DNA from 2 places in the Cellulomonas jepli genome. Region 2 is predicted to be linked to the other one. Evidence: riboswitches for the same ligand, from Rfam matches in the RefSeq annotation. Region 2 holds a riboswitch; the other holds the start of a gene.
What was found. A riboswitch is a leader RNA that binds a small molecule or an ion and turns the genes downstream of it on or off. The one in region 2 is predicted to bind ZMP and ZTP.
Positions count from the first base shown of each region.

Region 1: linked by a shared signal. The riboswitch ahead of glyA (serine hydroxymethyltransferase) and the one ahead of purH (bifunctional phosphoribosylaminoimidazolecarboxamide formyltransferase/IMP cyclohydrolase) in region 2 are both predicted to bind ZMP and ZTP.

Region 1 covers NZ_JBFTER010000018.1:19,993-26,048, forward strand. The annotation lists gene AB6N24_RS06475 (MMPL family transporter) at 1-2,236, opposite strand, end outside; gene AB6N24_RS06480 (TetR/AcrR family transcriptional regulator) at 2,398-3,126, shown strand; gene AB6N24_RS06485 (GNAT family N-acetyltransferase) at 3,221-3,712, shown strand; ZMP/ZTP riboswitch at 3,802-3,891, shown strand; gene glyA (serine hydroxymethyltransferase) at 3,965-5,239, shown strand; gene AB6N24_RS06495 (bifunctional methylenetetrahydrofolate dehydrogenase/methenyltetrahydrofolate cyclohydrolase) at 5,357-6,056, shown strand, end outside.
Region 2 covers NZ_JBFTER010000099.1:12,680-18,735, forward strand. The annotation lists gene AB6N24_RS18695 (ABC transporter permease) at 1-722, shown strand, start outside; gene AB6N24_RS18700 (NAD-dependent epimerase/dehydratase family protein) at 838-1,848, opposite strand; gene AB6N24_RS18705 (TetR/AcrR family transcriptional regulator) at 1,976-2,752, shown strand; ZMP/ZTP riboswitch at 2,757-2,850, shown strand; gene purH (bifunctional phosphoribosylaminoimidazolecarboxamide formyltransferase/IMP cyclohydrolase) at 2,895-4,529, shown strand; gene AB6N24_RS18715 (nitroreductase/quinone reductase family protein) at 4,587-5,051, opposite strand; gene AB6N24_RS18720 (DUF2867 domain-containing protein) at 5,373-5,963, shown strand.

The DNA.
Region 1 (6,056 bases), on a different contig from region 2:
CCGTGTCCGCGCCGGTCCCGAGGTCCGCCGGGGCCTCGCCCTCGCTGAGCCCCGCGCGCGCGTGCAGCCGGGCGAGCGGTGCGGGCAGCCACCACACCGACCGCCCGAGCAGCCGGACGGTCGCCGGCACGAGGAGCGCCCGGACGAGGGTCGCGTCGACGAGCACCGCGAACGCGAGGCCGAGCCCGATGACCTTGAGGAACGTCACCCCGGACGTGCCCATGGCGACGAGCACCACGACGAGCAGCAGGGCGGCCGACGTGATGGTCCGGCCCGTGCGCTCGAGACCGACGACGATCGCGTCCTGCGGCGACCGCCCGCGCAGGTGCTCCTCGCGCACGCGGCTGAGCAGGAACAGCTCGTAGTCCATCGCGAGGCCGAACGCGACGACCCCGATGAGGACGAGGTTCGACGGGTCGATCCGCCCGGTCGCGCTGAACCCGAGCGCGTCGGCGAGGCGCGCGTCGCCGAACGCCCACCACACCGCGCCGAACGTCGCACCGAGCGACAGGACGTTGAGCAGGACCGCCTTGACCGGCAGGACCACCGACCCGAGCGCGAGGAAGAGCAGCACGGCCGTCGCGCCCGCGATCACGAGCAGCGCCCAGGGCAGGGCCGCCGTGATGGCGTCGGTCGAGTCGACGTTCGCCGCGGCCGCGCCGCCGACCAGCACCTCCACCGGTGCGCCGTCGGTGCCGGTGGGCCCGTCGAGCCCGCGCACGGCACGGACGAGGTCACGCGTCGCCGGGGCGTCGACCGCGCCGGGGGCCGTGACCGCGACGGCGGTCAGGGCGTCGGTCGCGGCGACGACCCGCGTCGCGCCGGCCCCCGGGAGCCCAGCGAGCCCGGCGAGGTACCCGTCGAGAGCCGCCGGGTCGGGGGTCCCGTCGAGCACCACGTCGAGCGTGACCTCGCTGCCGCCGCCCGGGAAGAGCTCGGCGAGCTGCTCGGTCGCCTGCCGGGCGGGCGAGGACGCGGGCAGGTCGCGCTCGTCGGACGAGCCGACCACGAGGCCGAGCGCCGGCAGCGCCACGAGGACGAGGACGCCGGTGACGCCGGCGGCGACGAGCCCGGGCCGGCGCAGCACGCCGCGGCCGAGCCGGGTCCACGCCGGGGTGCGGACCGCGCGGCGGCGCGTCGAGAGCCGCTGCGTGAGCCCGCGCGGGAGCCGCCCGGCGTCGACGCGGCGCCCGAGGAGGGCGAGCAGCGCGGGCAGGAGCGTCACGGCGAGCACCATGTCGAGCAGCACGACGGCCATGCCGCCGAGCCCCATGCTGCGCAGGAACATCTGCGGGAACGCGAGCAGCCCCGCGAAGGCGATGAGCACGGTCAGCCCCGAGAACACCACGGTGCGGCCCGCGGTCGTGACGGTGCGCACGACCGCCGCGCCGACGTCGTCGGTGCGGCCCAGCTCCTCGCGGAACCGGCTCACGACGAACAGCGCGTAGTCGATCGCGAGGCCGAGGCCGAGGATCGTCGTGACGTTGATCGCGAACGTCGACACGTCGGTCACGAGGGTGAGCGCGCGCAGCAGGCCCATCGCGCCGAGGATCGCGAGCACGCCCATGACGACGGGCAGCAGCGCCGCGACCCCGCTGCCGAAGATCACCGCGAGCAGGACGAGCAGGACGGGCATCGCGAGGGTCTCGGCGGCGGCGATGTCGGTCTCGGCGCGGTGCGAGAGGTCCGCGTTCACCGCGAGGGCCCCGCCGACGGCGCTCGTCCACGGCGCGGGCGCGGCGAGGTGCGGCTCGAGGTCGCCGTACGCGTCGACCCGGGCGTCGAGGTCGGCACCGGGCACCGAGACCACGACGAGCGCGGACCGGCCGTCGGTGCCGAGCAGCGCGGCCTGCGCGTCGGCGGGGAGCCCGGCGGTCCAGGGCTGGACGACGCGCGCGGTCGCGTCCTCGGGCAGCCCGGCGAGGTGCGCCGTGAGGTCCGCGGCGAACCGCGGGTCGTCGGGGGTGAGCGTCGGGTGGGCGTAGGTCACGAGCACGTCGGGGCGCGTCGCCCCGAGCTCGGCGGCGACCCGCTGCTCGGCGCGCTCGGAGTCGGAGCCGGGGACGGTGAACCCGCCGGCCTGGACGTGGTCGGAGACGGAGGAGCCCCAGACCGCCGCGAGGGCGGCCAGGGCGAGCGAGACGGCGAGCACCCAGCGGGCGTGCCGGTGGGTCAGACGACCGAGCGCGTCGAGCACGAGACCTCCCAAAGACGGCGCGACGCGATGCTGCGTCACGAAGTAAACGGCGTTAGCGAACGATGTTTACTCAAGCATCGGGCGTATGCTCGTGTCAACGCCGGCAGCGCGGCGACCGCGTGGCACGCTCGCGGTCCGACGGGTGGGGCGGCGTCGGCCCGGTGCCGTGGACGGCACCGGGCCGCGGACAGGAGGAGCGCATGACGACGACCGAGACGGTCGTGCCGCGACGCGACCGGCTGCGCGCCGCCACGGAGGCCGAGATCCGGGCGACCGCGCGCCGGCAGCTCGTCGCCGAGCAGGGCCAGCCCCCGACGCTGCGCGGCATCGCGCGCGAGATGGGCATGACCGCACCGGGGCTCTACCGCTACTACGCGAGCCTCGACGACCTGCTGCTCGCGCTGTGCGACGACCTCTTCGGCGAGGTCCACGGCGTCGTCACGGCGGCGCTCGAGCAGCACGGTGACGACCTGGGTGCCCGGATGCTCGCGGCCGTGCGGGTGTTCCGCGGCTGGGCCCTCGCGCACCCCGCCGAGTTCGGGCTCATGTTCCGCTCGGGCGACGGGCTGTGGGCGGACGGGGACGACGGCTGCGAGCAGTCGCGCCGCTTCGCCGGGCTGTTCCTCGAGCTCTTCGTCGGGCTGTGGGAGGCCCGGCCCTTCCCGCTGCCGGAGCTGCACGGGGGAGTGGCGGCGAGCTGCGGCCAGCTCGCCGCCTTCGCCCGCACCGCCGGCGTCGACCTGCCCGAGGCGGCGCTGTGGGTCTTCGCCAACAGCTGGGTCCGGCTCTACGGCGTCGTGTGCATGGAGGCGCTCGGGCACCTGCGCTTCATGTTCAGCGACGTCGAGCCGTACTTCGAGGCCGAGCTCGAGCAGGTCGCCCGCACGATCGGCGTCGGCTACACCGCCCCCGCGGCGGACCGGGTCTGAGCGCCCGGCGCCCGCGCGTCGCGCACGACCTCACCCACCACCTCACCCTGGTCGCCGGTCGCCGGGTGCGCGTCGGCTCTGAGACGATGGGCCCATGAGCGATCCCGAGGTCGACATCCGCCCCGTGACCGACGCCGAGTCCGGCGAGCTGCTCACGCTGCGCCGCGCCGCGTTCGTGAGCGAGGCGCAGATCTACGGGGACCCGAGCATCCCGCCGCTCACCCAGACGCTCGACGAGCTCCGCGCCGACCTCGCGAACCCCGACGTCATCACGCTCGGTGCGTGGGCCGGGCACCGGCTCGTCGGCTCGATCCGCGTGCTCCTCGAGGGCACGCGCGCGACCCTCGGCCGCCTCGCCGTCGCCCCCGACCTCCAGGGGCAGGGCATCGGCACCCAGCTCCTGCTCGCGATCCTCCCGCACCTGCCCGAGGACACCTCCGAGGTGTGGGTCTTCACCGGGCGCGACTCCGTGCAGAACCTCGCGCTCTACGAGAAGCACGGCTACGAGCACGAGCACGACCGCACCGTCGGCGACCTCACCTACGCGTACCTGCGCAAGATCCTGGGCGACAGCGCGACCGTCTGACGCCGCGGCAGCGGGTCGCGCCGCGTCGTCCCCGCGATCCGCGCCGACGGCCGGACGCGTTGCCGCCGCGCCGCGTCCGGTTGCTAGGCTGTCCGCGTCGCGACTGGCGCAACGGGTGGGTCACCACCGGGGAGCGACGAGCAGCAGCAGACTTCGGGTCGGACGCCTGGGCCCCCGGTCACCACACCACTCGTGTGCGTGCCCGTCCGTGTGCCGGGAGACACCACGCACCCGCTGACTGCGAGGAGAACCATGAGCCTGCTCGACCAGAACCTGTCCGAGCTGGACCCCGAGATCGCCGCCGTCCTCGACGGCGAGCTCGCGCGGCAGCAGGGCACGCTCGAGATGATCGCGAGCGAGAACTTCGTCCCGCGCGCCGTGCTCCAGGCGCAGGGCTCGGTCCTGACCAACAAGTACGCCGAGGGCTACCCGGGCCGCCGGTACTACGGCGGCTGCGAGCAGGTCGACGTCGCCGAGACGCTCGCGATCAGCCGCGCCAAGGAGCTCTTCGGCGCGGAGCACGCGAACGTCCAGCCGCACTCGGGCGCCACGGCGAACGCGGCGGTGCTGCACGCGCTGATCAACGCGGGGGACAAGATCCTCGGCCTCGAGCTCGCGCACGGCGGCCACCTCACGCACGGCATGAAGATCAACTTCTCGGGCAAGCTCTACCAGGTCGGCGCGTACGGCGTGGACCCCGAGACGTTCCTCGTCGACATGGACAAGGTCCGCGAGAAGGCGCTCGAGCAGCGCCCCGACGTCATCATCGGCGGCTGGTCCGCGTACCCGCGCCAGCTCGACTTCGCGGCGTTCCGCTCGATCGCGGACGAGGTCGGCGCCAAGCTCTGGGTCGACATGGCGCACTTCGCCGGGCTCGTCGCCGCGGGCCTGCACCCGAGCCCCGTCCCGCACTCCGACGTCGTCTCCTCGACCGTGCACAAGACGATCGGCGGCCCGCGCTCGGGCTTCATCCTGAGCCGCGAGGAGTACGCCAAGAAGATCGACTCGGCCGTCTTCCCGGGTCAGCAGGGCGGCCCGCTCATGCACGTGATCGCCGCGAAGGCCGTCTCGTTCAAGGTCGCCGGCACCGAGGAGTTCAAGGACCGCCAGCAGCGCACGCTCGACGGCGCGCGGCTCATCGCGGAGCGCCTCACGGCGGCCGACGTCACGGGCGCCGGCGTCTCGGTGCTCACCGGCGGCACCGACGTGCACCTCGTGCTCGTCGACCTGCGCCACTCGGACCTCGACGGCCAGCAGGCCGAGGACCTCCTGCACTCGGTCGGCATCACCGTGAACCGCAACGCCGTCCCGTTCGACCCGCGCCCCCCGCGCGTGACCTCGGGCCTGCGCATCGGCACGCCCGCGCTCGCGACGCGCGGCTTCGGCGACACGGAGTTCGCGGAGGTCGCCGACATCATCGCGACCGCGCTCGTCGCCGGCGCGTCGGCGGACGTCGAGGCCCTGCGCGCCCGGGTCACGAAGCTCGCGGACGCGTTCCCGCTGTACGCCGGCCTGCAGCAGTACTGACCACGGACGGCGGTCGGGCGGTCACCCCGCGGGGGACGGCCCGACCGCCGCTCGCGTGACCGCACGCCGCCCGACCGCACGCCGCCCGACCCTGCCGCCCCCGCGCGAGGAGACACCATGACCGCACAGATCCTGGACGGCACCGCGACCGCCGCCGCCATCAAGGCCGAGCTCACCGAGCGGGTCGCCGCGCTGGCCGCGCGCGGCGTGCAGCCCGGGCTCGGCACCCTGCTCGTCGGCGACGACCCGGGCTCGCGCTGGTACGTCAACGGCAAGCACAAGGACTGCGCCGAGGTCGGGATCGCGTCGATCCGCGAGGACCTCCCGGAGACGGCGTCGCAGGACGAGATCGAGGCCGCGGTGCGCCGGCTCAACGACGACCCGGCGTGCACGGGCTTCATCGTCCAGCTCCCGCTGCCCAAGGGCATCGACACCAACCGGGTGCTCGAGCTGATCGACCCGGGCAAGGACGCCGACGGCCTGCACCCGACGAACCTCGGGCGGCTGGTGCTGCGGGTCAACGACGAGATCAGCTCCCCGCTGCCGTGCACGCCGCGCGGGATCATCGAGCTCCTGGAGCGGCACGGCATCGAGCTCGCGGGCGCGGACGTCGTGGTCGTGGGTCGCGGGACGACGGTCGGGCGCTCGATCGGGCTGCTGCTCACCCGCCGCGCGGTCAACGCGACGGTCACGCTCACGCACACGGGGACCCACGACCTCGCCGAGCACACCCGGCACGCCGACGTGATCGTCGCCGCGGCCGGCGTGCCGAGCATCATCACGCCCGACATCGTCAAGCCGGGTGCGGTCGTCGTCG
Region 2 (6,056 bases):
TGACGAGCTTCACGGTCGGCATCCCGATCGCGCTGCTCCTGCTGTTCGTCTTCGTGTTCGGCGGGGCGTTCGGTGCGGGCGTGGCGCCCGACGTCGCGCCCGGGGCCGACGGCCGGGCGGCGTACCTCGACTACATCACCCCGGCGATCCTGCTGTTCGCGGTCGTGGGGGCGGCGCAGAGCGTCGCGATCACGGCCTCGATGGACGCGACGAGCGGGATCATGGCGCGGTTCAAGACCATGGCCATCTCGCCCGGCTCGGTGCTCGGCGGGCCCGTGCTCGGCACGGTGGTCCAGGGGCTCCTCGCGGTGGTCGTGGTGCTGGCCCTCGCCCTCCTGCTCGGCTTCCGCCCGGACGCGGGGGCGCTGGACTGGCTCGCGCTGGCGGGGCTCCTCGCCGTGGTCACGTTCACGACGAGCTGGCTGTGCGTCGCGATGGGGCTCGCCGCGAGGTCGGTCGAGACGGCGTCGAACACCCCGATGCTGCTGACCGCGCTGCCGTTCCTCGGCAGCGGGTTCGTGCCCGTCGAGACCATGCCGCCCGCGGTGCGCTGGTTCGCCGAGTACCAGCCGTTCACGCCGGTGATCGAGACGACGCGCGGGCTGCTCGCCGGCACCGGGACCGCCGCGTCGACGACGCTCCTCGCGCTCGGCTGGTCGGTGGTCCTCGGCGTGCTCGGCTACGCGTGGGCGCACAGGCTGTACCGGCGCGAGCGCAGCTGACGTCGGCCGCCGAGGGCCCTGGCCCGCGCTCGCCGACAGGCGTGCCGGCATCGACCGGGCTCCGGTGCACGGGCGAGACGCGTCGCGTCCCGTCCGTGCACCGGAGTCCAGGGCGTCACCCGGCCGCGTGCCCCGTGCCGGCGGGCCGCGTGCCCGCGCGCCCCGTGCCGGTCACCCCGGTGGTCTCGGCCCGCCGCGCCGCGAGGGTCTCCTCGACGACGCGCGACCAGGGCGTCGCGGTGACGCCGAGGACCCGCTCGGAGGCCGTCGCGTCCAGCACGAACGGCTCGACGAACTGGTAGCCCATGGCGTGGATCTCGCGCATCATCGGGTGCACGAGCCCGACCGCGCGCACGACGGCGAGCGGGATGGTCCGGGTCCGCGGGGCGGGCGCCCCGGCGGCGGTCGCGAAGCGGGCCGCGACCTCGCGGTAGGTCAGCGGCTCGGGCGACGGGACGTGCCACGGGCGGCCCCAGGCGGCCTCGGTCGCGGCGGCGGCGGCGAGCGCACGTGCGAAGTCGGGCAGGTAGGTCCACGAGTGCGGGGTGTCGGCCGAGCCGATCGGGTACAGCGGCTTCCCGGCGAGCAGCGGCTCGAGCATGCGCGGACCGGCGTGCGCGTGGGCCTGCGCGCCGGGGCCGAGGTAGTCGCTGCCGCGCACCTCGGTCGCCCGCAGGGTGCCCGCGCGGTGGCGTCGCTCCAGCTCGTGCCACATCGCGGCACGCACGCCGCCCTTCGTCTCGGTCGTGGCGAGCGGGGAGTCCTCGCGCATGAGCTGCGTGCCGCGCCCGTAGCCGTAGAGGTTGCCCGCGACGACGAGCACCGCGCCGGTGGCCTCGGCGGCGGCGATCAGCGCCGACGCGACCGGCGGCCAGTCGGTGGTCCACCGGTGGTACGGCGGGTTCACGCAGTTGTGCAGCGCTGCGGCTCCCTGTGCGGCGCGCGTCAGGGCGGCGGCGTCCGTCGCGTCGGCTGCACGGTGCTCGATGCTGCCTCCGGCGGCGGTCGTGCGGGCGGCGGGTCCGCCCGAGCGGCTGAGCACGAGGACCTCGTGCCCGGCGTCGGCGAGCTGCTGGGCGACGGTCGAGCCGATGGGTCCCTTGCCGACGACCACGTGTCGAGCCATGAGGCGCTCCGATCGAAAGTGAGAGCGGTGCTCTCGTCTGTGAGCGATGCTTCCGCGCTGCGACCTCCGGTGTCAAGAGCACTGCTCTCGTTTGCGCGCACCGCTCTCGTCGAGCATGCTCGGGGACATGGCCGACTCCTCCAGCGCGCCCCGCGGCGCCCGCGAGCGCGCCCGCGCCGAGATCATGGCGGAGCTGCTGGCGAGCGCCCGGGCCCACCTCGTGGCCGACGGTGCGGCGAGCCTGTCGCTGCGCGCCGTCGCGCGCGACCTCGGCGTGGCGTCGTCCGCGGTGTACCGCTACGTCGAGTCGCGCGACGCGCTGCTCACCCTGCTCATCGTCGAGGCGTACGACGCCGTGGGCGGGGCGGCGGAGGAGGCCGCCCGGGCCGCGGAGCTGCGGGGGGCGGCGCCCGCGCAGCGCTGGCTCGAGGCCGCGCGTGCCGTGCGCTCCTGGGCGATCGCGAACCCCCACTCCTTCGAGCTCGTCTACGGCACCCCCGTCCGCGGGTACCGCGCCCCGGCGGACACCGTCGCCCCGGCGCTGCGGCTCTGGTCGGTGCTCGTCGGCGTGCTCGTCGCGGCGCACGCCGACGGCTCGCTGCGTCCCGTCGGACCGCTCTACGACCCGCGCGGCCTCGTCGAGCCGGACGTCTACGCGTTCGCGGGCCTGGGCGCCGAGGACGAGGTCCCCACCGACGTCGCGCTCGCGCTCACCCGGTCGATGTCGCTGTTCGCCTCCCTGGTCGGCGCGATCACCGCGGAGCTGTTCGGCCACCTGCACCGCGTCGCGGTCGACGCGGACCGCCTGTTCGACGTGACGATCGCGACCGCGTCCGCCGGCATCGGCCTGCACGTCGACCTCGGGGCGGGCCTCGACCTGGGGACCACCGCCGACCTCGGCTAGGATCGGTCCCGGCCGTGACTGGCGTACCTGAGGTGGGCTGAACCACCGGGGAGCGGCCGGAACCACCTACCGTCGCACCGTTCGCCTGGGTGCTCGGGTCCATGACGTCTCACGAGACCCACCGACCCGGGAGGTCACCGCCATGTCCCACGAGCTCACTCCGCTCGAGCCCGTCCTCGACCCCACCGCCCCGGAGACGCGCCGGCCGATCCGCCGCGCGCTCCTGAGCGTGTACGACAAGCAGGGGCTCGTCGAGCTCGCGACCGCCCTGCACGCCGCGGGCGTCGAGCTCGTGTCGACCGGGTCGACGGCCGGCACGATCGCCGGGGCCGGGGTGCCCGTGACGAAGGTCGAGGACCTCACCGGGTTCCCCGAGTGCCTCGACGGGCGCGTCAAGACCCTGCACCCGCGCGTGCACGCCGGGATCCTCGCGGACACGCGCCGCCCCGACCACGTCGCGCAGCTCGCGGCCCTCGAGGTCGAGCCGTTCGACCTCGTCGTGGTGAACCTCTACCCGTTCAGCGCGACCGTGGCCTCCGGCGCCGGGCCCGACGAGTGCGTCGAGCTCATCGACATCGGCGGGCCCTCGATGGTGCGCGCCGCCGCCAAGAACCACCCGAGCGTCTCGGTCGTCGTCGACCCGGCGCGCTACGCCGGGCTCGCCGAGGCCGTCGCGGCCGGCGGGTTCACGCTCGCCGAGCGACGCCGGCTCGCTGCCGACGCGTTCGCGCACACCGCCGCGTACGACGTGGCGGTCGCGTCGTGGTTCGCGTCGTCCTACGCGCCCGACGAGGTCGCGGGCGAGTCCGGCTTCCCGGCGGTGCTCGGCGGCACGTGGGACCGCGGCCGGGTGCTGCGCTACGGCGAGAACCCCCACCAGGGCGCCGCGCTGTACCTCTCGGCGGACGGTGCGGCGGGCGAGGGCCTGGCGGGCGCGACGCAGCTGCACGGCAAGGAGATGAGCTACAACAACTACGTCGACGCCGACGCCGCCTGGCGCGCCGCGCACGACCACGACGGCCCGGCGGTCGCGATCATCAAGCACGCCAACCCGTGCGGCATCGCGGTCGGCACCGACATCGCGGACGCGCACGCCAAGGCCCACGCGTGCGACCCGGTCTCCGCGTTCGGCGGCGTCATCGCGTCGAACGGCCCGGTCACGCTCGCGGCCGCGCAGCAGATCGCGCCCGTGTTCACCGAGGTCGTCGTCGCGCCGTCGTTCGACCCCGAGGCCGTCGAGCTGCTCACGCAGAAGAAGAACATCCGGCTGCTCACGGTCGCGGGCACGCCGAACGCCGCGCCCGTCGAGCTCCGCCCCGTGACCGGTGGGGTGCTGCTGCAGGTCGCCGACCGCGTCACGGCACCCGGCGACGACCCGGCGTCGTGGACGCTGGCCGCGGGCGACGCCGCCGACGACACGACGCTCGCGGACCTCGTGTTCGCGTGGCGCGCGGTCCGCGCCGTGAAGTCCAACGCGATCCTGCTCGCGCACGACGGCGCCTCCGTCGGCGTCGGCATGGGTCAGGTCAACCGGGTCGACTCGTGCCGCCTCGCGGTCGAGCGGGCCAACACCGGCGACGTCGAGCGGGCCCGCGGTGCGGTCGCCGCCTCGGACGCGTTCTTCCCGTTCGCCGACGGCCTGCAGGTGCTCCTCGACGCGGGCGTGCGCGCGGTCGTCCAGCCCGGCGGGTCGGTGCGCGACGAGGAGGTCGTGGCGGCCGCCCAGGCAGCCGGCGTGACGCTCTACCTCACGGGCACGCGGCACTTCGCGCACTGACGCGAGCGCCCTGGGGTGCGCCGGAGCAGGACGCCGGCGCACCCCGGGGCGGCGCGGTCACCGCGGCGGAGGTCCGGTGGTGCCTGCCGCCCGCGGCTCGAGGACCACGACGGCGGTCGGGGTCGACCGTGAGGCCGTCAGGGCGTCGAGCCCCGGGTCGACCGCCATCCACCGCTGCCACAGCCGTGCCCGCTCCTGCCCGACGGCGGCGCGTGCGTGCACGGGGCGGGGGTCCTGCCCGGCGAGCCGGACCGTCGCGTCCGGGTGCGCCTGCAGGTTGAGCCACCACGCGGGGTCGCCCTCCGCCCAGCCGTTCATCGCGAGCGTGACGAGGTCCGGGCCGTCCTCGAGGTAGCCCAGGATCACGCTGCGCTCAGCGCCGGACCTCCGGCCGGTGGTCGTCAGGTGCAGCGCACCCCAGCCGCGCCGGCTCGACGTCGTCCACAGGAAGCGTCCGCCGCTCACCCGGTACAGCGCACGGTGGACGCGCCACGCCGTCGTGACGACCCACCGCGGCGGCACCCGCGGCGCTGCCGCGCCCCCAGAGCCCCCGGAGCCCCCGGAGCCCGCTGTGCCGCCGGAGCCCCCGGAGCCCCCGGAGCCCCCGGAGCCCCCGGAGCCCGCGGTGCCGTGTCCGTCCGCTGTGCCCATGACCGTCCTCGAGGTCGACGCCGACCCGGGTCACGCTAGTGCCGCGCGGGCCGCAGGCCCAGGCCGGGGCTCAGCGTCGTCACAGGTCAGGGCCCCTACGGTCGGCCGAGGGACGCCGCACCGGTGCGCCCGCCACGCCGCGGTCCGGCGCTCGGGACGCCCGGGTGGACCCCGCACCTGTCCGGAGGACCCATGAGACTCCCCGCCGCCGTCCACACCTCGTCCCCGTGGCGCCTCCACGAGGTCGCACCCGACTTCGCGGTCGAGGACGTGTGGGCGCTCGCGACGCCCGGCGGCCCGGACGACCTCCCACGGCTCGTCGAGGCGATGTTCGCCGGCCGGTTCCCGGACGACGCCCCGCTCGTCGTGCGGGCGCTGTGGTCCGCGCGGGAGCGGATCGGCTCGGCGCTCGGCTGGGACCGGCCCGACGACGGGCTCGGCGTGCGCGTGCCGTCGCTGCGCGAGCGCCTGCCGGCCGACCTGGGCCTGCCGCCCGGCGGGCCGGATCCCGCGCCGTTCACGCCGCTCTACGCGACCCGCGACGAGTGGGTCGCCGAGACGGCGAACCGGACGGTGCACGCCGTGCTGCACCTCGCCTGGGTGCCCGACGGCGACGGCGGGCACACCGGCCGGCTCACCGTGCTCGTCCGGCCCAACGGCCGCCTCGGCGCGGCGTACATGACCGCGATCGCGCCGTTCCGGCTCCTGCTCGTGTACCCGGCGATGCTGCGCGGGATCGAGCGGCGGTGGCGCGAGCCGGCCGTGCCGTCGGCACCTCGCTGACGCACCGGGCCCAGCCCGGCCCCGGCGTGCTGCGCACCGGCGCGAGCCGCGGGCGGTGAACCGGCCCGTCATGGACCGGAGCGACGGACCGTC